3 regions of the Bacillus sp. ISL-35 genome follow, and region 3 is predicted to be linked to each of the others. Evidence: riboswitches for the same ligand, from Rfam matches in the RefSeq annotation. Region 3 holds a riboswitch; each other region holds the start of a gene.
The links. Region 3 has a riboswitch for preQ1 ahead of queC (7-cyano-7-deazaguanine synthase QueC). Riboswitches for the same ligand answer to the same signal wherever they lie in the genome.
Positions count from the first base shown of each region.

Region 1: it holds a riboswitch for preQ1, as region 3 does, so the genes downstream of both, queF (preQ(1) synthase) here and queC (7-cyano-7-deazaguanine synthase QueC) in region 3, are expected to answer to the same signal.
Region 2: it holds a riboswitch for preQ1, as region 3 does, so the genes downstream of both, J7E38_RS11805 (QueT transporter family protein) here and queC (7-cyano-7-deazaguanine synthase QueC) in region 3, are expected to answer to the same signal.

Region 1 is NZ_JAGGQK010000023.1:47,830-56,000, forward strand. Features, by position in the region: gene ald (alanine dehydrogenase) at 77-1,198, shown strand; gene J7E38_RS21950 (manganese-dependent inorganic pyrophosphatase) at 1,358-2,287, shown strand; gene J7E38_RS21955 (AmiS/UreI family transporter) at 2,356-2,970, opposite strand; gene J7E38_RS21960 (cytidine deaminase) at 3,107-3,529, opposite strand; gene deoC (deoxyribose-phosphate aldolase) at 3,566-4,240, opposite strand; PreQ1 riboswitch class I at 4,703-4,749, shown strand; gene queF (preQ(1) synthase) at 4,840-5,337, shown strand; gene J7E38_RS21975 (M24 family metallopeptidase) at 5,627-6,724, opposite strand; gene J7E38_RS21980 (metal-dependent hydrolase) at 6,932-7,612, shown strand; gene J7E38_RS21985 (hypothetical protein) at 7,715-7,963, shown strand; gene J7E38_RS21990 (CBS domain-containing protein) at 8,113-8,171, shown strand, end outside.
Region 2 is NZ_JAGGQK010000007.1:71,230-79,400, reverse strand. Features, by position in the region: gene J7E38_RS11815 (efflux RND transporter permease subunit) at 1-1,719, opposite strand, end outside; gene J7E38_RS11810 (sensor domain-containing diguanylate cyclase) at 2,120-3,067, shown strand; gene J7E38_RS11805 (QueT transporter family protein) at 3,147-3,632, opposite strand; PreQ1 riboswitch class I at 3,638-3,682, opposite strand; gene J7E38_RS11800 (pirin family protein) at 3,899-4,744, shown strand; cyclic di-GMP riboswitch class I at 4,816-4,898, shown strand; gene J7E38_RS11795 (DUF5667 domain-containing protein) at 4,984-6,228, shown strand; gene J7E38_RS11790 (hypothetical protein) at 6,382-6,657, shown strand; gene J7E38_RS11785 (sporulation protein) at 6,822-7,214, shown strand; gene J7E38_RS11780 (hypothetical protein) at 7,325-7,939, shown strand; gene J7E38_RS11775 (STAS domain-containing protein) at 8,120-8,171, shown strand, end outside.
Region 3 is NZ_JAGGQK010000014.1:124,205-132,375, forward strand. Features, by position in the region: gene J7E38_RS18260 (VUT family protein) at 1-349, opposite strand, end outside; gene queE (7-carboxy-7-deazaguanine synthase QueE) at 369-1,097, opposite strand; gene queD (6-carboxytetrahydropterin synthase QueD) at 1,090-1,566, opposite strand; gene queC (7-cyano-7-deazaguanine synthase QueC) at 1,566-2,222, opposite strand; PreQ1 riboswitch class I at 2,276-2,318, opposite strand; gene J7E38_RS18280 (hypothetical protein) at 2,392-2,766, opposite strand; gene J7E38_RS18285 (hypothetical protein) at 3,106-3,324, shown strand; gene J7E38_RS18290 (nucleotidyltransferase domain-containing protein) at 3,824-4,537, opposite strand; gene J7E38_RS18295 (hypothetical protein) at 4,678-5,187, shown strand; gene J7E38_RS18300 (PaaI family thioesterase) at 5,226-5,699, opposite strand; gene J7E38_RS18305 (methyltransferase) at 5,826-6,425, opposite strand; gene J7E38_RS18310 (FAD-dependent oxidoreductase) at 6,643-7,989, shown strand.

The DNA.
Region 1 (8,171 bases), on a different contig from region 3:
TTTTCCACTTTAAATATAGTATGAAGAAGCAGTATGAAATGGAAGAGCAATCATAATACATAGGAGGTATGCAAGAATGCGTATCGGTGTACCTAAAGAGATAAAGAATAATGAAAACCGTGTGGCCATGACGCCTGCAGGAGTTGTTAACCTTGTGAATTTCGGACATGAGGTTTACATCGAAACAGGTGCCGGAATTGGCTCAAGTTTTACGGATGAGGATTACAAAGCTGCTGGTGCACTAATCGTGGAAAGTGCACAAGAAGCATGGGCACAGGATATGGTCATGAAGGTTAAAGAACCTCTGCCAGAAGAATACGGCTATTTCCGTGAAGGTCTAATTTTATTTACATATTTACACCTTGCTCCAGAACCTGAGCTGACAAAGGCATTGATCGAGAACAAGGTTGTTGGTATTGCTTACGAAACAGTTCAGCTGGCAAACGGCTCACTTCCATTGCTGACGCCTATGAGTGAAGTGGCTGGCCGTATGTCTACTCAAATCGGCGCTCAGTTCCTTGAAAAGGTACACGGCGGAAAAGGAATTCTTCTTGGCGGAGTTCCTGGTGTCCAAAGAGGAAAGGTTACGATCATCGGCGGCGGTGTAGCTGGAACGAACGCAGCGAAAATGGCAGTCGGACTTGGCGCTGAAGTTACTATGATTGACTTGAATCCTGACCGTCTTCGTCAACTGGATGATATTTTTGGATCTGATATTACAACGCTTATGTCCAATCCTTTGAACATCGCTGAAGCAGTCAAAGCATCTGACCTTGTAATCGGTGCTGTATTGATTCCTGGCGCTAAGGCTCCTAAGCTTGTGACGGAAGAAATGATCCAGTCCATGAACCCAGGCTCAGTCGTTGTCGATATCGCGATCGACCAGGGCGGAATTTTTGAAACAACTGACAGAATCACAACTCACGACAACCCAACTTATGAAAAGCATGGAGTCGTTCACTACGCAGTTGCCAATATGCCGGGAGCTGTTCCACGGACAAGCACAATTGCACTGACAAACGTAACAGTGCCTTACGCAGTGCAGATTGCGAACAAAGGCTACAAGCAGGCTTGCCTTGACAATGAAGCGTTGCTGAAAGGAATCAACACGCTTAATGGCTATGTAACTTACCAGGCGGTCGCTGAAGCGCATAACCTTGTATACTCTCAAACAAAAACATTATTGGAACAAATTTAATGATTCACCGAGATCCGGAGCTAACCATCCGGATCTTTTTATATGGGTCAATTTTGGACAAAGCTGTTTAAAATCTTTCAATTTTAGCGTATATTATTTATGGGATACGGGTTCTCTAATAGAATGTCCGTGATAAATTGTAACCTGAGGAGTGTCATGATGGATAAAGTACTTGTTTTTGGCCATAAAAATCCTGATACAGATACAATCTGCTCTGCGATTGCGTATGCAAACTTAAAGCAAAAGCTTGGTGTCGATGCAGAAGCAGTGCGTCTGGGCCAGGTCAATGGAGAAACTCAATATGCACTAGATTATTTCAAGGCTGAAGCGCCGCGCCTTGCCGGCAGGGTTTCTGAAGAAGTGGACAAGGTTATCCTTGTCGACCATAACGAACGTCAGCAAAGTGCGGAAGATATTGCTGAGGTACAGATCGTTGAAGTGATTGACCACCACCGTGTGGCCAATTTCGAAACAAGCGATCCGCTTTATTTCCGTGTTGAGCCAGTTGGCTGCACAGCGACAATCCTGAACAAGATGTACAAGGAAAACAATGTTGAAATCGATAAGAATATTGCCGGATTGATGCTGTCTGCGATCATTTCTGATTCCTTGTTGTTCAAATCCCCAACCTGCACAGACCAGGACGTGGCAGCTGCTCGTGAACTAGCTGAAATTGCTGGAGTCAATGCAGATGAATACGGCCTTGAAATGCTGAAGGCTGGAGCTGATCTTAGCAGCAAAACGATTGAAGAGCTCATTTCTCTTGACGCGAAGGAATTTCAAATGGGTGAGTCCAAGGTTGAAATTGCCCAGGTGAACACAGTGGACGTCAATGATGTTCTACTGCGCAAGGTTGAGCTTGAAGATGCATTGATCAAAAAAGTGACTGAAAAGAAACTTGGTTTATTCTTGCTGGTGATCACGGATATTTTAACAAATGACTCGGCTGCACTTGCGATTGGTGAAAAAGCTTCAGCAGTCGAAGAAGCCTTCAATGTAACACTTGAAGACAATACAGCGACACTTAAAGGCGTCGTTTCCCGCAAGAAGCAAGTCGTTCCAGTTTTGACAAATGTACTGGCTAAATAATAGCTAATAAACGAAAACCGTCCTTGCCAAATCAGCAGGACGGTTTTTACATATTTCTGGGTTCAATATTAAGCGAATCTCTCAGATCTTGCAGTTGCTTTTTTCAGCTTGATTGTAATATAGGCAAAATACACAAAAGCGGCAATCGAGAAGTAAATCCATGCTTGCGCTACTTGAGCGCTTTTCCAAAGACCGGTCATGGACAGCAATGCTGGAAAAGTCAGAGTCAGCCATGACTGGACCATGGCTACCTTGCCGATATACGCATCGATTTTCTTGTTCATTCCCATCGACAGGAAGAACAGGAACCAGAGATAGGCCCACATCAGCCAAGTAAGCGTATTGACGATATCTTCAAAATGGATATAGGCAACGAATGCGTAAATAAGGGCTATGACAGCCACCCAAAGAGAGTACCAGCCCAGTCCGCTGCCATCAAGGTCCTTCAATAAAGTCATGCCAACATATAAATAAGTGAAGCCAAATAGAAAGATGCTGGCAAGGCTGTAGATGGTCCAGTTGCTTTGGTCAGATGCGATGATTAAATAGAATGGAACGATGACCTGCATGGCCCCGATAAACAAATTGAATACAGCTACACTTTTCGCATTCGCTTTTCCCAGCAGCATCAAGCTGTTCAGGAAAAGTGCTGCGCCTGATAATAATAAACCTGCGTCTCCCATGATGTATGCCGCCCTAATGAAACTGGACGGCTCTGACCTCCTTTATCGAGTAACGATAGAGTAAATAAGAAAGAGCAATTCCAAAACCCTGTTTGCGAGGATAGAAGGAATTGCCCCTTATGTTAACTTGTAGCTATTACACCATTTTCTTCGACTGATCGACTTTGTCCATATCCTTGGATGTGAAATATCCAGGCAGGATTTCATCAATTGTCGTTTCCTTCACATCACCATTCAGGTTCGAAAGGTAGATTTTAGTATCCTCAGTCGCAAATTCTGCTATAACCTGGCGGCAGGCACCGCAAGGAGAAACAGGACCTTCAGTATCAGCCACGACTGCAATCGCCTTGATTTCTGTGTCACCTTCGGATACGGCCTTGAAAATCGCGGTTCTTTCGGCACAGTTCGTCAGGCCAAACGAGGCATTTTCAATATTGCAGCCAAGATAGACATTGTCATTGCTTGTGATAATTGCAGCGCCAACCTGAAACTTAGAATATGGAACGTATGCTTTGCTTCTTGCATCGATAGCTTTTTCAACAAGCGTTTTTTTATCCATCGTCCATTCCCCATTCCCGAATGATATATTTGTTGCTTAGTATGAAGAGTCTGAAGACAAACCGTTGACGATTGCTACGCCAGAGCTTGCGCCAATTCTTGTTGCGCCAGCTTCGATCATGCTTTGTGCATCCTCAAGGCTTCTCACTCCACCGGATGCCTTCACGCCGATATCTGGGCCAACTGTTTTTCTCATCAATGCGATGTCTTCGACTGTTGCTCCGCCTGTTGAGAATCCAGTGGATGTCTTGACGAAATCCGCTCCTGCACTTACAGAAAGCTTGCAAGCCATTTCTTTTTCCTCATCAGTAAGAAGGCAAGTTTCGATAATGACCTTAGTCAATGCTTTGCCCTTCGCTGCATCAACCACTGCTTTGATATCCTTTTCAACAAGGTCATACTGCTTGTCCTTCAATGCGCCGATGTTGATGACCATATCCACTTCAGTCGCACCATTTTCGATGGCATTTTTCGTTTCAAAGGCCTTTGTTTCTGAAGTTGTCGCTCCAAGAGGGAAGCCGATGACTGTGCAAACTTTTACACCTTCAGCATCCTTCAGGATTTCAGCTGACCTCTTTACCCATGTAGGGTTAACGCATACAGAGGCAAATTTATATTCTTTTGCTTCCTCAGCCAGTTTTACAATCTCTGCTTCGGTTGCATTCGCTTTAAGCAATGTGTGGTCAATCATACCTGCTAAATCTTTAGTCATGTCAATTCATTCCCTTTCGATAAAAAAATATAATGAAACGCTTTCATAATGAAGAAAAATATATAGCTCAAAGTTATTATGTGTTACTTACATGAATAATATAGCAGGTGGTTGAACAAATGTAAATAACCTAATGAACATATGTAAAAATAAACACTGGAAATACACGGAATTGTCATAGTTCCTTTCGTCTTTGTAAAAGGCTCTTTTCTCAATTTGTTGCATTTGACTACAAAATTGGATTAAATGACCTATGTTTCTTCACAAAATTAAAGCTATTAATGAGAAAAGAGCCTGCACACTTAATTCAGAACTACAAAATGGCTTCTTATCACGTTAAAATCGGCTTTAGAATTTTAACAACAATCTTTACGAAAACAAACAGCCTTGTAAAATTTTCTTTTGACTTTAACAGGACATTTCTTTATAGTGGCAATATAAATTGAATACAAATCCTGCATCGCGGGAGAGGTTCATAGCGGACACCCTCTATAAAAAACTATGGATTTGATTCAACCATATCCAGGAGGATGTGGTTTTTTTATTAGCAGGGTTTTCGGCCTCGTTTAGCGTTTGCGGACAATAGTGGAGGCTTTATAATGGCAGGAAGAAAAGATGAGGAAATGAAAGATTTGACGTTGCTTGGAAACCAGGGGACCAAGTACTTATTTGAGTACAGCCCTGAAATATTGGAAACCTTCGAAAACAAGCATCCATACAGGGATTATTTTGTGAAATTCAATACACCGGAGTTTACGAGCCTGTGCCCGATCACAGGGCAGCCGGACTTTGCATCGATTTATATCAGTTATATCCCGGATAAGCTGATGGTAGAGAGCAAGTCTTTGAAACTGTATCTGTTCAGCTTCAGAAACCACGGTGATTTCCACGAGGATTGCATGAACATCATCATGAATGACTTGATGAAGCTGATGGATCCAAGATATATCGAAGTCTGGGGCAAATTCACGCCAAGGGGCGGAATCTCGATCGATCCGTACACAAACTACGGCAAGCCAGGAACAAAATACGAGGAAATGGCAAACTACCGGATGATGAACCACGATATGTACCCGGAAAAAGTCGATAATCGTTAAATTGGAAAAGAGTAGCTGCTGATGCTGCTCTTTTTTTACTGAAAAAAAACACGGATTTTTTTCAAGTCGCTATAAAAATTCAAAATTCGCTATAAAAATCAGATTTTCGCTATAAAAAAATAAAAGTCGCTATAAAAAAGAATTTTTCGCTATATAAAAGGGAAAGTCGCTATAAAAAGGAAAATTCCGCTATGAAAAATAGAAAAACGCTATAAAAAGGGAGCTTCCTCAATAAAAGTCAAAAACAAACCGCCTGGATCACATGATCGCAGGCGGTTTTGGGGTTGTTTTACGATACAAATACCAATTCTTTAGGATATTTCGTTAAAATTTCAATTCCATCCTCTGTGATGACTACATCATCTTCAATTCTTACGCCCGCGACTCCTGGTACATAAATTCCCGGTTCAGCGGTGAACACCATGCCTTTTTCCATTATTAATGGGTTCGTGCTTGTCAATGATGGGTACTCGTGGACGCTGACTCCGAGCCCGTGTCCAAGGCGGTGAGGGAAGTAGTCACCGTATCCAGCATCTTCAATCACTTTGCGTGCAGCAAGGTCAACCTCTGAGCAAGCTACTCCGGCACGAGCTGTATCTAAAGCTTTCAGCTGTGCTTTCAAAACGGTATTGTAGATTTCTTCCTGCTGTTTAGTGACCTCTCCATAGGCAACAGTCCTTGTAATATCTGAGCAGTAGCCATCCATCACAACGCCAAGGTCGAACAAGACGAGGTCACCTTTTTTGATCTTGGTAAGTCCAGGTGTGCCATGTGGTGCGGCTGCATTTTTACCAGTAAGGACCATTGTTGAAAAGGACATTTCTGTAACGCCTTTTTTCTTCAATTCATACTCGATCGCAGCAAGGACATCCAGCTCGGTTTTGCCTTCCTTGATTTCGCTGACTCCTGTCTCGATTGCAAAATCAGCCAGTTCACATGCTTTTCTCAGCCGTTGCAATTCTTCTTCAGTTTTCACCATCCGCATCAGGCGCAGTTTTTCCTCTGCTGATACGAATTCAGCATTGCCCAAAAGTCCAGTCAGCTTTTCATAGCGCTCGACATTCAGCTGTTCCTTCTCGATTGCAATCTTCTTAATCGCAGGAATACGTTTCTTCATCGCATTGAAGGCAAGTTCCATTGAGTCATCTGTATCGCTATAGCCGAGGATTTCAAGCTCCCATCCGGCGTTTTTGGCATTTTCCTTGTCCATTGCCGGGCAAATCATGAAAGGCTCGGCATCCTGGAACACGGCAACAGCCAGCAATCTTTCGTGTGGATCGCTTAAAAATCCGCTCAAATAAAATACATTGTCAGGGGATGTAATAAATGTGACATCGACATCATTGTTCTTCATCCATCCTGATAACGCAGCCAATCTTTCAGTCATAGATATTCCTCCTCTATATGTACATCACACTATGAGAGTAGCAATTACCCGGTCAAAAGTAAAACTTTTAACTGAATGAGTTGTTGGGTATAAAGAAAAATGGAAGCAGGAAATCGCCAAATGGTGTTGAAATAATTTAATGATATGGCTGACTTTTGCAATGGCGTAATTTTTGCAAAAAGAGCCCTGAATGAAAGGAGCGATAATATGAAAGTATCTTATCACGGCCATTCTGTTGTTAAAATTGAAACGAATGGGAAAACAATCCTGATTGATCCATTCATTACAGGAAATGACCTGACCGATTTGAAAGTGGAGGATTTGAAGCCGGATGTGATTATCCTGACCCATGCACATGGAGACCACCTCGGGGATACGGTCGAACTGGCAAAAACACATGATGCCCTGGTAATTGCCAATTTCGAAGTCGCTACATATTTAAGCTGGAAGGGCCTGAACACACACGGAATGTCGATTGGCGGCGCGTATGAATTTGATTTTGGCAAAGTCAAAATGACCCAGGCCTTCCATGGAACAGGCATGGTCACGGAAAACAATGAGATGATTTATGGAGGCATGCCAGCGGGAATCCTGTTCATGGCAGAAGGAAAAACAGTGTTCCATGCGGGCGACACTGGTCTTTTTTCTGACATGAAGCTGATTGGGGAAAGGCATCCAATTGACCTGGCATTCCTGCCGATCGGCGACAATTTTACGATGGGACCGGAAGATGCGGCACTGGCAGCGGAATTCCTCGGTGCAAAGCAAGTTGTGCCGATCCATTTCAATACGTTCCCGCCAATCAAGCAAGATCCCCACGCATTCGTAAAAATGCTGAAAAACAATCAAGGCCGTGTCCTTGAAGCGGGAGAAGCGATCGAATTATAAAAACCATGGCTGCACAAAATTTGTGCAGCTTTTTTATTTACAATGCTTTTTTCTGAGCCTTAAGCATAGATTTGAATTAAGACAACCTATAGGAGGGGAAGAATGAAGAAGAACCGTTACTTATTGTACCTGCTGTTATGCGGCGTCATGCTCTATATTGCATTGCCTGAGCTCAATCTCCAGGCTGGGGGAAAGCAAGCCTTGTTTGCAGGCTCCTGGCTGTTCCTCGCGCTGCTGGTTTTTGCCGGGAATCTGGCGGCTTTTTTATACACGCCGAAAAAGAAGGCCAGCAACGAAAGCGGAAAAATGGGAAGCAACCAGAAAAGAAAATCACGCGTTTACACTGGCTGAGTTTTATCGGCCAGTTTTTCTTTTGATCAGAAACCAACTTCGAAATAAAGGCCTGGACCTTAATACAATTGAATCAAACCCTTTAAAACCTTATAATGTAAATGGATAGAGCTACATTGAACGGAAAATTATGATAAAGGGTGAAGGTCTTGGCAACTAAGCATGAACAAATACTTCAATATATAGATGAATTGCCAATAGGTGAAAA
Region 2 (8,171 bases), on a different contig from region 3:
AGTTACGATGTCCTGCTTTTCTTCGAGGCTCAAACCTGGCTCAACAGGAACCATGATTTCAGCATAACGATTCAGCATATCCGGCATGATTGTCATCGGAATTTTCGTCACCAGCATCATCGAGCCGGCAAGCATGAGGAAGAACAGGCCGATGATGGCAAAACTGTGGCGCTTTTTCCTGATGGTCCATGAGATGAGATTGCTGTAAAAACGAAGGAGCGGACCATCCTTCTTCACTTTTTCTTTCTTTTTCAGCTTTAAGAACTTATCGGATAAAGACGGGATCAGTGTGAAGGAAACGATGACTGAACTGATCAGTGTAATCGCGACAACGACTGAGAGAATGATCATGAATGAGCCCATCTCACCGCCTAAAAGGCCGATTGGAAGGAATACAACAATAGTCGTCATCATCGATGCCAGCACGGCGGTCGCGACTTCTTTTGTTCCTTCAATGACAGCTTCCATGTTCTTCAGACCAAGTTCCTTTTTACGATAAATGGACTCCAGGATCACGATGGACGAGTCTACCATCATCCCAATTCCGAGTCCCAGGCCGATCAGTGTCAGGATATTGAAGCTATATCCGAACATCCACATGGCAGCGAAGGTGAGCAGTACCGATGTTGGGATAGACAGTCCGACAATCAGCGTGGCGCGGACATTCCTCAAAAATAGAAGGAGGATGGCGACAGCGATAGCAGCTCCTATCAGAATATTGCTTGTGACTCCATCAATAGATTCTTGCACATAATCTGCCTGGGCAACCATTTCATTCAGTTCAAGGTCCCCGGTGAGCAAGCCTTCTTCGCGGATTTTCTTGATTTCCTTGCGAACAGCATCAGCCATTTCGATTTGTGTCGCATCTGCAACCCTGCCGACCTGGACAAAGATGAAATCTTTCGAACCATTTTTCCAGACAAGCGAGGAGTTTTCCAGCGGCTGTACCGAAACGTCAGCGACCTCAGAAAGCTTGATATTGCCATTCGGTGAAGCTATATGAAGGTTCTTTATTTTTTCGACTGATTCGGGCTGTGTGTTCCACCTCAAAGAGGGAGAATTCGCTTCATTGCTTAGCTGGCCTAATGTGGCCTCAGTGTTTGCCTGCTGGATCGCGCCCATTACCTGTGCTGCATCCAGCCCTTTTTTCGTGAGTTCATTTCTTTTGAGTTCTACAGTCACTTCTTTTTCCACACTTCCAGAAAGCGAGACGTCACGGACTTCAGGAAGGTCTTCCAGCCGTGGTTCCAGGATGTTCTTTGCGAAGGCAGTCATCTTCTCCATATCGGAACCAGATACATCCATGAAGAAATCGTACGCCTGGCTTGTGCCGTATTGGGCAGCTATTACATCTTTGACACCTGGGAGGTCGGAGGTTTCATTATTAACGACAGATTCCACTTCCTTGAAAACCTCATCGCCTTTTCCGCGTTCAATCGTCATTTGCAAAGAGCTGCTCCCGATATTGCTGGTCGACTCAATTTTCTCGATGCCTTCAATACCAAGTATCTTTTTTTCGAGCGGGGTGGTAATCGTTCTTTCCACTTCGATCGCCGGCATCTCCCCGGCATTGATTTCCACATATGCTCCATCCATCTGGATCGAAGGCAACAGCTCTTTATCCAGCTTCAAAACTGAAAAGCTGCCAATCAATAAAACTAACACCACCATCAAACTGACTAAAATCTTTCTTTGAATGATAAACCTTAATAACTTCATAAAATCCTCCTAAAATTATCTTAAAATAAGATTGTAAAAAATTTCTATTTTATTCACCCAAAAACAGATTATACACACATTCATAGGAAAAAATAACTATAAATTTGTAAAAATATAATTAAGTTTCTATATTAATACCTACGCTGATAATCTAGAGTGTCATAATAGAAATCTTCTCTGTGATATTTCCATTTTATCCCTTGAATGAAAAAGCCATAATGAGCCAGAGACAGATTTTCATATAGGACTCAAGGCTGATAGGAAATAGACAGAGAGGAGGATGGCCTAGAGAGAAAAATAGTTTGAATTCAACATTTATCTATATTTCTATCCTTCCATTTATGGTAAAATCCAGTATATGGGAAGTGGCATCAAGTACATACAGGGGATGGATGTTTTAATGGATTTCATTTTAGGAGCAGTTGCTGGGTTGGGTTTAGGTTTCCTTCTGCGTTCAAGGGTGAAAAGGCCGAAACAGGATGAGGGGCTGGATCAGATACAGCGGATTGCCAGGCTTGTCGAAAGTTCAAAGGACGTCATTTATTATTATCAGGTTAAGCCGGAATTTAAATTCAAGTATATAAGTCCGTCCCTGGACACGTATCTGGGAGGAGGGGTTGTAGAGGCGGCTATGGGAAATCCGTATGACTGCTTTGAACGATCGCATCCGGATGATGTGGACCAGCTGCATGACAAGGTGACAGGCAATCTTGATTATTGCCAGCCGATTCTTCAGAGGTGGCGTAATCATGAAGGAGAGTACCTCTGGTTTGAAGAATACGCAAGTCCGGTTTATCACAACGACCAGCTGATTGCCATTCAGGGAATCATCCGAAATATTGATGATAAAGTCAAGCTCCAGGAAGACTTGGAGTTCCGGATTAATCATGATGCATTAACCGGGATCCATAATAGGCATTACTTCCAAAAACAGTCAGATTCATATAATAAAAAGACCATATCTGCGGGCATCATTATGTGCGACTTGGATAATCTGAAAACCACGAATGATTCTTTTGGGCACAAACAGGGCGACAGGCTTTTGATTGAAACAGCAAAACTGCTGGCTTCTTTTGAGTCTAATGAAATCTTCGTTTCACGGATGGGCGGGGATGAATTCGCCATTCTTATACTTCGGAAAAACGAGAAGGAAATCATAAATCTCATTGAATTCATCCAGACCTCGATTGATCTGTATAATCAAAAAAACCGAACTTGCCCAATCGGTTTATCTATTGGCTATGCCTGCACCAGCGCCTCCGCGGGCAGGATGGAAGAATTGATGGCCATGGCTGATGCGAGAATGTATGAGGCGAAAAGACGGAAAAAAGAGTGTGTACATATATAAACGGCTTAAGCACAATCGAAAATAATGGCTTGCAAACCATATAAAAACCGCATGGATTAAACCCATGCGGTTTGTTCATTCATACCAACTTCTCGAGGTTCACTCGTTTATGGATCGCGAGCATCACTGGAATGCCGACAGCCATTACGATGAATTCACCCGCGGCTGTTGTCAGCCATGTGAACAAGAACGGCATCTGAAATGCGAGATTCAGTTCAAGCGCGATAAGGAACATCGTGAAGGTGAACACCAGAGCATTCACAATCATACGGCCGATGATATTTTTGATATATTTAGAAGTGAAGATCGTAATCAACAAAGAAATCACTGACTGGCCAACGCCAAATACAAGGTCATAAGCCATCATCGGGGAAAAGAGCAGGTTTGTTAAAAATACTCCCAACACAATTCCGAAGAAATACTTTTTGTTAAAAACAATCAGGTGGTTGAACATTTCCGATACGCGGAATTGTACATTGGTAAAGCCGAATGGCTGGATGACAGCAGAAACGGCGATATACAATGCAGCCAGAATCCCGTTTCGGACAACCGTTCTCGTATTCATTTTCATCTCTCCTAGTTTTTTTACGTGGGATGGTTACGAACCACGATATTTTAAAGCCAATTGTATATTATATAGGATGAAAGACCTTCTCACAATAGAATTTTTCTAGAATACTAGTTTGACACTTGGGAGCTGGAGGAGATGAATTTATCTCATGTTAAAGTATCTTTGTTTTAAAATAATTCCTTTGATTGATATAATTTAATGAAACTGAAAAGGTAAAAACGTCCTGAGAAAATTGAAGTTCCTGGAAAGGGGTTATAAAAATGTATAAAAGAGATATAAAAAAGCATTGGACCGTTCAATATGAAGAGAGAGGCATGCCCCATGTGCAGGCGGGGCTGGTACTGAACCCGCAGGAGTGGAGGGAATTGGATCCGTTCATTCTAATGGCTGAGGACTGGTTCAAGCGCGGTACTTTTTCCGATCACCCACATCGCGGCTTCCAAACGATTACGTTTGTCATTGACGGCAGACTGGAACATATCGATAACCATGGAGGGCACAGCATTCTTGAAGCAGGGGATATCCAGTACATGAACGCCGGAAGCGGAGCGAGGCATGCCGAGGAAGCGGTTGACCACGATATTGCCCATACACTGCAGTTATGGCTGAATTTGCCTGGAGAGCTGAAAGGCACAACCACTTCTTATCAGAATGTTTATAACGAAGAGGCGCCTGTTGTCCCATTCGATGGCGGCACACTAAAGGTCTACTCAGGAGAAACCGCCGGTGTAAAGGGACCGATGGAACCTTTGGTGCCATTTGCCTTATCTGAAATCCGCCTGTCTGAAGGTGCTGAATTCACATATGAGCTGCCAGAAGGGCATAATGCGTTCCTTTATGTACTATCAGGTGAAATTGAAGCTGGTGAAAGCCAGGTCAACCTTAAAAAGTCTTCAGCAGCCACGTTAACCTTTAAGGATGGCGGGGAAGGCTTAAGCGGATTAACTTTTAAAGCGAATAAGCGCTCAAGAGTGTTGGTCTACTCCGGCCAGCCGATCAAAGAGGAAGTTGTTGCTTACGGCCCATTCGTCATGAATTCAATGGAAGAAATCCGTCAGGCATACCGCGATTACCAGGAAGGGAAGTTCGGCGGGGAAGCGAAGTGAGTTAGCGGCAAACTCCGAAAATTTTTATTTATTTTTTTCTGTCGAATAAGTATGATAAAAGTAGAATTAAAATCCGATAAAGGCAAATCCAGGGAAACCTGGGGACGCAAAACTACAGGGGCTAAAGTCATGACTATGCCAGCCAGTTGCCGAAGGTTCACATAGTAGATTTATGTGTGCTGCTCTTCGGACAGCACTTTTTTGATTTTGATTCCAATATATAAGTGGGGGAAATTGGAATGAAAAAGTTTTTCGCATCAACGGTTTTGACAGGACTGCTTGCTTTTGGTACGGGAGTATCCGCAGAGGAAGTTGTAGAAACTGTAGATCCCGGAACGACACCAGACGAGTTTTTATTTACGTTTGATCAATTATTTGAAGAATTGAAGCTTTTAATCACCTTTGATGATGAAAAGGAAGCCGAGCTGCTTTTAGAGTTTGCGAACGAGAGGCTGGCTGAGGCGGCAGCTATGTCAGAGGAGGAAAAGACAGAATTCGTACAAGAGGCGTTTAAAGATTATTTAGAAACGCTTGAAGAAGCGCAAGAGAAGGTCACGGAGGTCATAGTTGAAGACGGGACCGATTCCGATGGAGAAGACCGACTGACAGAAGAGTTGGAAAATGCAGCTAATCTTGAGGAAGGGCTTACCGAAGAACTTGAAAATGAATTAAAGGAAGAAGTTGCAGAAGCAACAGAACAAGCAAAGGTCGTTGCGAACGTAGTAAAGGATCTTGATCAGAAAATGGTATCCCAGCTGCGTGAACAGGAGCTGGGATACGGGCAAATCGCACAAATCTTCTGGCTTGCAGAGGCAGCTGGCAAGACAGTAGAAGAGATTGCTGTTTTATATACTGAGGAAAAGGTTGGCTTTGGACAGGCAGCCAAGAAGCTGGGTGTCCACCCGTCCAAGATGAAAGGACTCGCATCAGGCAAAAAAGAATCTTCAGTCGATGAAGAAACGGATACAGATGAAAATGCTGAGAGTTCTGAAGATGAGGGCTCTGAAGAAGCAAATCAGGCTGAAGAAACGAATATTGAAGAAGTAAATCAGGATGAAGGAACGGATACTGAAGAAGGAAATGTAGAGCCTGATTCGACTGACCAGGTTAATACTGCAGCGGCTTCGGTTGCCGGCGCGGATACGAGAACTACTGCTTCACATTCAATAGAAAAAAAAGCAAGTGCAGAAAAGAAAGCTGAACAAGCAGCTGTGAAGGTTACAGAAAAGAAAGCTGAAGCTGAAAAGAAAGCGGAAGAACAAAGGCGCGAAGCAAAAAAGAAGGCTGAAGAAAAGCAAAAAGAAGAAGTGAAAAAAGCTGAAGAGAAGAGTAAAGAGGAAGCGAAAGCCAAAGCCAAAGAAGAAACTAAGGCCAAAGAAGCTAAGAAAAATAAAGAGAAGCAGGAAGATGAAGAAGCGGAAGAAGACGAGCAGGAAGATGATAACAGCAAAGGTAATTCAAACAAAGAGAAAAACGGAAAGTAGATTAACAGGTACAATCGAGGCCAAATCGGATACAATTAGAAAATTTGACGGACTTCAGGTTTTTATGTACCATGATAGTATAAATTTGAATAGTTCTCCTAAAGGGGAGTAGCTTTTACAACAGAGTCGTCATTCCGGAGGTCACTCCCGGCTTTGTTGGCAACAATCGTTGTTAGCAAGACCTTTGCCAAATATGGTGAAGGTCTTTTATTGTTTTTAACCTTCACCAGAGCAGGTGAAGGTTTTTTATTAATCTTTTTTGGTTATGGTAAAGCCATTCCGTCCTATATGTGCCCGAAAAAGTGCCAACAGGAAGACTTCGGTCACATAAAGAGGGAATATCTGCCCGAAAAAGCGCCGACAGGAAGGTTTCGGTCACATAAAGTAGTGGAAGCGAAAAATATTATGATAATAGGAACCTTTTTATAAAGCAGCTAGACGCATTTGCTGGCTTTTAACATAAATTGAAATATCGGTGTGTAAAAGCTACTTGAGTCAACAACATCCATGCAGCTTAATGTTAAAAAGTGAGTTGACCAGAATGAAGTTATCGCACGATGAATCTAAAAAAGTTACGATTACGGAGGAACAGCATGTTATTAAGAAAGTACATGTCACTGCTGGGTGTGGGATCAGCCCAGATCGACTTGATTTTGAAGAAGGATGTTCTAACCCCCGGAGATTCGGTGAATGGTAAGTTTTTGATCAAGGGCGGGACGGTTGCCCAGGAACTGCAGCATATTGAATGCAGCCTTGTCATGGTTGATTTGAAGACAGAACAAGAAGATGAATTGGATAAAATATCAATCGACGTAGAGACGAGGATCCAGCCAGACGGGGATGATGAAGTTCCATTCACGTTCCAGCTCCCAGCGGATGTTCCTCCCTCAAATAAGCATATTTCTTACCACTTTAAAACAAAGCTTGTATTCAAGCAGGGAATAGAAAGCTGGGATGAAGACATGATTAAGGTCGTGAAAAAATGAACGGCAAACCATTAAACGGCGAGCCGTGAACTCCACCCAGGGGTGGGAGGCAGCGCTTCGCGGAATAAGGGATTCTTCAAGTCATATAAAATTAGAAAGGAGCAGGGAAAATGAACCAATATGAACATCTGGCAAAGAGTGTTGTTTATTCAGTACGAGGATCAAAAGTAGCTTTGGTTCATAAAGCCCCTTCATTAAAGCTGATTGGAGAGGGAAGGAGTGCTTTCGCATTCCTGATTAAAGGCACGGATTTGGTTTTGAAAGTCTTTTTTCCACAGTTTTACAAGATTGCCGCAGAAGAGACAGCAGTCTATCAGCAGCTTGCAGGAAGCAGGTTTTTCCCTAAGCTTCATGAATCAGGAAGTAATTACCTGGTCATCGACTATGTCCGTGGATTGACGCTCTATCAATGCCTGGTAAATGGAAAACCGATTTCTCCATACCATATTGAGGAAGTCGATCATGCCCTAAAACTGGCCAGGGAGAAAGGTCTTAACCCGTCCGACATCCATCTGAGGAACATCCTCATCACCCCTGATAATGACATCAAGCTTATTGATGTGGCAAGATTTCGGCAGACGAAGGAATGCTCCCAATGGAAGGACCTGAAGACGGCCTTTTATAAATTTTATACCCATGAGCGCTTTCCTAAAAAATTGCCGGAACCAGCGATGGATTTAATTGCATTTTTCTATAAAAAAGGATTGCTTCCATCTATTAACTAATTGTGGCTGCAATCCTTTTTATAAAATTACATAAAATAATGATAACGAAAACAGCAGTAGGTTCAAAAACTTGTCCTGTATTCCTATCCTGCGTTATGATGGTTTATAACAGTGTAATTTGGAATATGTGAGTTTGGATATATAGATGATCATCGTCATAGAACACATGGAGGAATCATTATGACTAAAGAACTGCAAGCATTAGGGGAAGCCATTATCAGCAGGAAGCATC
Region 3 (8,171 bases):
CGACCAATCCACTGTAGAAAATTCTCCAGCTCATTGGCAGTTTTAGTCTTGTATAAATTTCAGTATCAGTCGTTTCAGCAACAGCAAAGCTCAATGCCGATGCAAACACAATCCATAGAGTGTCACCAAGAATGGAAGAAACAATTGCGGATAATACAAGAGCCAAACCAATGAACATGTACGTTTTCGCCCGGCCATACTTATTTTGGACAAGGTCACGAAAAATGAAAGTGGCTCCTATCAATAAAGTCCCCATCGGAACAATGAACATGCCAAACTGAAGTGGTGCAAGTGCCGCTGTAATCACGTTGGCCGTTACAATTGAAATCAAGTATAAAAAGATTCTCATAGTCTTACCTCCTGTTTATTTAAACCCCTCTTTTATTTCCCCAAATATACACATGAAGCTGTGGCAGAACTCTTACATTCTTCATTTCGTTATCAATCATCACTTTTTCAACCAGCCATTCATACTTATCAACCAAGGAAACCATGAGCTTCTGACGGTTTTCGGTAACAATATCGTCATTCCCAACCTGTAGAAAAAAAGTCAGGGCAGGATATCGTTTATGAACCATTTTGGCGTATTCATAATCAATATCATCAAAAATAACGATCTTCAGGCTTCCATTCTGAATTGCGCCTTCTTCAGCCAATCGATCGACAATTTTATCCAGGACTTGAAAATCAGTTTCCATCCCTGAACTAGGCGGTTTTGGCGACAGAGTCAACGCATGAATATCCAGGAACCAATCCTGCCATTTGCTACCCTGGGTTTCCAGGCATATCTTGATATTTTTTTCCTTAAGCAAATGAACAAGACTTGACATGTTTTTCAGCAACGCTGGATTACCTCCTGATATCGTTACATATGAAAATCCTTCTCCACCTAGTGATGTAAGCTCATTCCAAATTTCCGCTGCATCCATTTGCCTGATTAAATCTTTTCCGGACCCATCCCATGTAAACGCTGAATCACACCAGGCACATGAATAGTCACATCCTGCGGTCCGTACAAACATTGTTTTTTGGCCAACAACCATTCCCTCACCCTGGATGGTCGGTCCAAAAATTTCCATAACGGGAATCTTACTCAATCTCCATCCACTCCCGTCTCGCTTCTGCATAACTTGTAGGAGTTTCATAGAGTCTCACGAATTCAACTCTTGCTCCGTCATATAAGTATTTCCTGTTTGCAAGGCCTTCTGCCATATGTTCATAAATCCAGACAACCATATTTTCAGCCGTCGTATTCATCGGTGGCAACGTTTCATTCAAATATCTGTGGTCAAGGTATATTTCTATTTCTGACTTCCAAATATCCTTTATGTCTCCGAAATCAATCATAAGGCCGCGGGCATCAACAAAACCACTCAGACCGAAAATGACTCTATACGTATGTCCGTGTAGATTTTTGCATTTCCCTTCATATTCATGAAGATGATGGGCGGCATCAAAGGTGAATTCCTTGCTGACAAGGACACGTTTTGAGTGATATTTTAACTGCTCTCTCTTTATATCTTCATCTATTTTTTGAAGCTGGTCGACAATACGGAAATCATACATCATGACTCAGCTCCTTCCAGGAACTCATCCAGTCCTTTTTTCCTCAGCCTGCAGGCAGGGCATACCCCGCACCCATCAGCGATGATCCCGTTATAGCAAGTCAATGTCTTTGTCCTGACAAATTCCAATTGCCCCAGGTCATCGGCCAGCTTCCAGGTTTCTGCTTTGTTCAGCCACATTAGAGGTGTATGGATGACAAAGTTTTCGTCCATTGAAAGATTAAGGGTAACATTCAAGGATTTTATGAAAACATCCCGGCAATCAGGGTAGCCGCTGAAGTCCGTTTCACAAACACCGGTTACGATGTGTTTTGCGTTGACCTGACTCGCCAGAACTCCAGCAAATGATAAAAACAATAAGTTCCTTCCTGGAACAAACGTGGATGGCAGCTCCCCGTCCTCTCCATCTTTCACTTCAATTTCGTTCCGGGTCAATGCGTTTGGTGCTAATTGGTTCAGCAGGCCCATATCGAGGATATGATGCTTGATTCCAAGCTCAGCTGCAATGTCCTTTGCACATTCGATTTCTGTCCGGTGACGCTGGTTGTAATCAAATGTGACTGCTTCTACTTCTTTAAATTCCTTTAGAGCCCAAAACAGGCATGTTGTACTATCCTGCCCGCCACTGAAAACGACTACGGCTTTCTCGTTTTTCATGAAAAATTCTCCTTTACAACGAAAAAACAGCACCACTAAGTCAGCAGTACTGTTTTCCCTTAGTTTTTTTGAGAGGGTAGCTAGAACCTCTTCCGCATAGACGGAATATGTAATTTTGACTTATTCATTTTATCACACATTTTATAAAAAGAAAGCTTAATTTATTCCATCATTTTTTCGTTTTCACCAGGTGCTCTTGCCTGAATCGGAGAGCTGACCACTTTTGGTCAATGGAAACATTGCTGACTGCTCTATAGTCTGATCGTTCACTTACGATCGCAAAAAGTGAGTCACGTTTGATATCCGTTTGAACCTTTGAACTCTTCTTTGGGAAGGCAATCCAGAAAACCGCGTCTTGCTTCAATGCTTCCAATGCTTTTGGCAACCATGTCATGATTTCGTCCCTATTGCTCACAAACAAAAGTAAGAAATCATTTTTATCACTCTGCTGTTCGCCTTCCACCCCTAAACGGAATCCATCCGGTGCATTCAATACCAATGCATTGCCTTCTTTAAATCGCAGCTTTTTAACTATTTCATCCATAAAGTTCATCCTTTCAGTGTCAACTCATCATGGCATTAATTATAAATTTTTATAGGGTTAAGAACAATCGACTTGGCACCATTTTAATTGTTAGCACCTCTACTCCCTACATGAATAAAGTGAATGTAGAGGTGATGAATCTTGCCGGAGTGGATAGTGATTTTTTACCCAATAAATTTTTTATCTGCCTACGTTCTTTATATTTATTTGTACAATCGAAGAACGCATATTGATTTTCACCTGGCCAGAAATATAACAATGGTGGCCGCCGCCGGATTAGCGCTGGGAACAGGGCTAATTTTTATCAACTTATATCCGTTACACTTCCTGGAGGCCGCTTTGCTTTCGGTGATTATTGGAGGTTTATCAGGAATCCTGTTCGGCAATCTATTTAACTACAAAACATTATTGACTGGATATCTAATTGGTGTGATCATGGGAATCATGGCACCAATGGCAGGAGCTGCTGCTTCTGAAGGGATTATGTTCCTTCTCACGATTGAGATTGTCATCATCAGCTGTTTTTGCCTGGCTGCCTTTAGAATTTACAAAGCTTAAATTCCAGGTTTTTAAAAGCTTGTTTAAAATGACGACTGGTTCTTGACAACTTTTCGCTCTACTCCTTCAAATCTGTCAAAATAACGTCGGGTTCTTGACAGCTTTTCGCTCTATTCCTTCAAACCTGTCAAAATAACATCGGATTCTTGACAGCTTTTCGTTCTACTCCTTTAAACCTGTCAAAATAACATTCGGATTCTTGACAGCTTTTCGCTCTACTCCTTTAAACCTGTCAAAATAACGTCGGGTTCTTGACAGCTTTTAACTATCCTACTTCAAACCTGTCAAAATAACAGCGGGTTCTTGACAGCTTTTCGCTCTACACCTTTAAACCTGTCAAAATAACGCCGGATTCATGACAGCTTTTCACTCACTATCATCTAACCTGTCAAAATAACATCGGGTTCTTGACAAGTCTCGCTCTCCACCTTCAAACCTGTCAATATTCTATAAGACTGAGAATAAGCAATCAACAGCAGCCAATTTTTTGGCTGCTTTTTCATCTAATTGAAAAACCATCAAACAATCTGCCACCGTATTCTTCTAATATTTCCTCCGCCAATTTTATGACGATTTGCTTGTTTCCGGTTTTGTAATAGGCATCAAACGCTCCAATAAATCTACCAGTAAATTCAGGATCATACCTCGTTAATTCCCTCACTACCCATTTTGACTTGCCGATCCACCGTTTGTTGGTCCTTAAAACAAATTCATGAAGTTGGTTAGCTAATTCATTGGCAATGAAAATTTCTTCAGCCTTATTATTTGATCCAATGAAATCATCCAGGGTATCGGTGATGAAATATCTTTTAAACTCGATCTCTTTTTGCGTCCATTCTGCAGGTCCTTCTTCAATGATACTTTTTGCCTCATCCATTATTTCGGCCAGTAATTCACCATTCCTGATGATCACTCCCTCAGCAACCATTCTCGGCAAACTGGGCCTGGCTCTGCTAATATCGTTTTGAAAAAACTCTCTGCAGGTGTGCAGATTATGTACAAATACTTCAATCGGCCACCCACAAAACTCCAATGACTCTCTGTATGCGGAGCGGATATCACTTATAAAGACCACGACATCTAAATCTGAGGTTTCGGTTGCTTCCCCCCTGGTTACACTACCGGCCAGAAGCGCTGCGTCACAACCAGGAAAGCGGTCTTCAATGAATTTATTAGCTGCCGCAATTGGAGATGACACCCTTTTCTCTTCCATGCAAATCCCCCCCGAAAATTAATGTATATCGGTATTATATCTAATATTCGGAATTCGTCGATGTTTTAATGAAGGTTTTAACTGGTTGACCCAGTGGTATCCTACAATATATTAATAGTGGAATCAGGAGGATTATACTTATGGCCGTTTTATTAAAAAAATGGATGATTCCTGCTGGCTTGGCAGTTATACTTTCGTCAGGATGCAATAGTGACGAAGCTGAACAGGGCGCAAAACAATTAGAAGAAGAAACAAAAAATGCCGCGGAAGCAACCGAGGAAAAGTCAAAAAAAGTCGTTGATAAAGTAAAAGAAGAAACACCTGGAATCATCCAGAACATGAAGGATACGTACAAGGAAAGTGAACAGGAAGTAAAAGATAACACCCTGCAGCCCGAAGATACGGCCACAGTCCAAAAAGATGCCTATCTTGCACTTTCAGCAGAAGCTTATGATGAACTTTATAAATTGATTGAATTGAATGACGTAGAAGGAGTGGACAAGATCGTAAAAGATCAAGATGTCAAGGAAACCAAGCAGGGCAGTGAAGCGGAAATCATCGAAAGAGACCTCCGGCGCACAAAGGTGAAAATGAAAGATTCCGGCGAAGAAGGCTTTCTGCCGACGAATTTGCTTGAACCTGTAAAATAATCAAGTTTTAAGACCCTGAGGGTTATCAGGGTCTTTTTTCACGCATTATTTTTCAAAAAAGTATCAGGCATGACAACAGCCACTACTTCCCCTTTTGCGCATAAGGTCTCTCCAGCATATACTTCTGTTTCTACGCGATATTTCTTGGGATGAATCTCGTGGACGGTGCCAATCGCTTTCAATTCGATACCATTAGGTGTTGGCTTCTGGAAATCGACATGCAGCGATGCTGTTACAAACCTTGGAGGCTCTGCCCCATCACCTGGTTCGTTTCCATTTTTGCGATGCAGGTAAAGGGCAGCTGAACCAGTGCCATGGCAATCCACCAGTGAACCGATCAATCCGCCATATACGAAACCCGGCAGAGCCATATGTTCTTTTTTTGGTTTATATATTGTGATTGTCTTTTCACCGTCCCAGCCTGTTCGGAAATGATGGCCGTGTTCATTCATCCTTCCGCACCCATAACACCAGGCAAAATCCTCAGGGTATTCATCCTGTATTGCATTCATCACCTTGTCTTCCAATTTGTTTCCTCCCTTATCAATCCATAGTCAGTAATAATTTCTCTATATACTGTTAAATCCCTTTAAAAAGTGAGGATTTTGCTAATAGCATTCTTTTCTTCAATACTTGCTTTAAGCCTTCAATCTGTATACTAAAAACCTTTCATTCAGGTTAGGGTCCGGCAATTTGTATTCAAAAACCAGTTCAAATGGTGTTTGTGACTCCAAATAAAAAATATAATCCTCCGAAGGAAAATAAAGAATCAAGTCGATTTCCCTCGGTTCCCTTTCAAATGATAACAAAATATTATTAACAACCTTCATCATAATCTGCACAGTAAAAGGATTAAAAAAGTAAAATTTATTTTCATCCTGGCGAATTTCATAATCCTCTGCCAAAATGCATTGAAAATGGAGGGCATCGGCTCTGTTACGATGGTTCTTCAAATAGTTAAGTTTATTTTCAAGCGCTTCCGAATAGAAAATTTCATTCATTTCAATACCAGTGACAGTTGTATTGAATTGATGATTAAGATAAAAATTCAAACGCCCTTTGCCACACCCAAAGTCAACTATTTTATCATGACGACTCAGTTCATACTCCCGAAAAAATAACTCAAGTGCGCTGTATGGAGTAGGTTCATAGCGATGATAATGCAAGGATGGCATAAAGCCTTTCTGTTGGCCTGTGGTTCTAACATTCAGCATTCTATCAAACAGCTGCTCATTCATTAGCATGTTCTCCAATCATCAGGGATGCAGATTTCTTAAACAAGGCGCAGGGTAATGTAGTTTGTCCATGAGCCTGGATTGACATATAACAACTCTTTCTTTTCCCTGTCTCTTTAGGTAAAATGACCGTATTGTACAATGTTATTCAGATACATACATTTTAACTTATAGACCTTGAAGAAACATAATTTTCTACATATATACCAGGGGGCAACGGATGTATTCTAAAAAGGAAGCAGCAAATCGAGCCGTGGTGGTTGGGAACGGTATGGCGGGCAAGCTGGCTGCCAGAGTGCTATCGGAGTTTTTTGACGAAGTCATTGTAATAGAAAAGGATAAGAACCAGAAGGATGCCTTTGCCAGGAAGGGCGCTCCGCAGGGGAAACAGGGCCATGTTCTGCTAAAAAGTGGAGAAGAAATATTAGAAGAGCTTTTCCCTGGACTTCTAAAGGAATTATCTCAAAAAGGTGCAACACTTTCAGATTTTGCCGGAGATCTTACATGGTCCCATCACGGAAGTCATAAGGTCAGGTTTGAGTCAAAAGTATCCATCAGCCAGCAAAGCCGCCCTTTGCTGGAGTGGAGCATACAAAAAAGACTCGAAACCCTGCCAAATATCGTTTTCCGCTACTCATGTAAGGTTCAAAATCTTTTATACCGAAACAATGAGGTTGATAGAGTTGTAATCGAAGAACAAAACGGAAATGTAACTGAGATTTCTGCAGATCTTATTATCGACGCGTCTGGTGCAGCAGCACTACATACTAAATGGCTAAAAGATTCTGGCTTTCGCATGCCGGCTAAAACTGAAATCAAAGTGGATTTATTTTATGCCAGCATGGTCTACCGAAAGCTTTCTTCTAAAACAAGGGATTGGCATAGTCTCCTCTCCTATCCAGCTCCCCCGTTGCTTAACCGTGGAGGCACAATTTCACCTTTAGAAGAAAACCATATGCTTGTAACGCTGATTGGCTATGGAGAGAAAAATGTTCCAACTGACAGAGACTCTTTTCTGCAATATTCAAAGACGCTTGATGAGCCAGATTTTTTTGAAGCGATAAAAGCTGGTCTTCTGCGATCTGAAACTGTTCAAGTCTATCGATTTCCCTCTATGAGGAGGTTTCATTTCGAAAGACAAAATAACGCACCTTCGGGATTATTGGTTATTGGGGATGCCTTTTGTCGTGTAGACCCTGTTTTCGCACAGGGAATGAGTCTCGCTGCAATGGAAGCTAAAGCATTGAGAACACTTTTATCAAAAGGGCTGTCAAAAAAAGACCTAACTAAGAAGTTTCATAGAAAGGTTAGCAGGATTGTCGATATGCCCTGGCTAATTGCCTTAACAGAGGATTTCCGTTTTAGCACTACAAGGGGCTATAAACCTGCTGGTCTTCCTTTCTTACAGTGGTTTGTCAAAAAGGTCTCACTGGCTTGTTCCCATGATGAAAAAGTTTACGCTCAGTTCATCAGGGTGCTGCACCTAAAATCGCACCCTGTCAGCCTGGCCAAACCAAGCCTGCTCGCAAGAATATTTCGGCCAACAATAGTGAAACCCCGACGATAAAGCTGTTCGGGGTTTTGATTATTTTAAAGAACTTCCGGTTTTTTAGCATGACTTCAAAAAAACCTAATAAAATAAATAAAAACACAGATTTTTAAAAATAGAAGGATTTCCCAATCTAAAAATCCCCTTCTTTGTTGCGATATGTGTTAGGCTTTAGATTAAGAAAGATTTTGGGACATCCG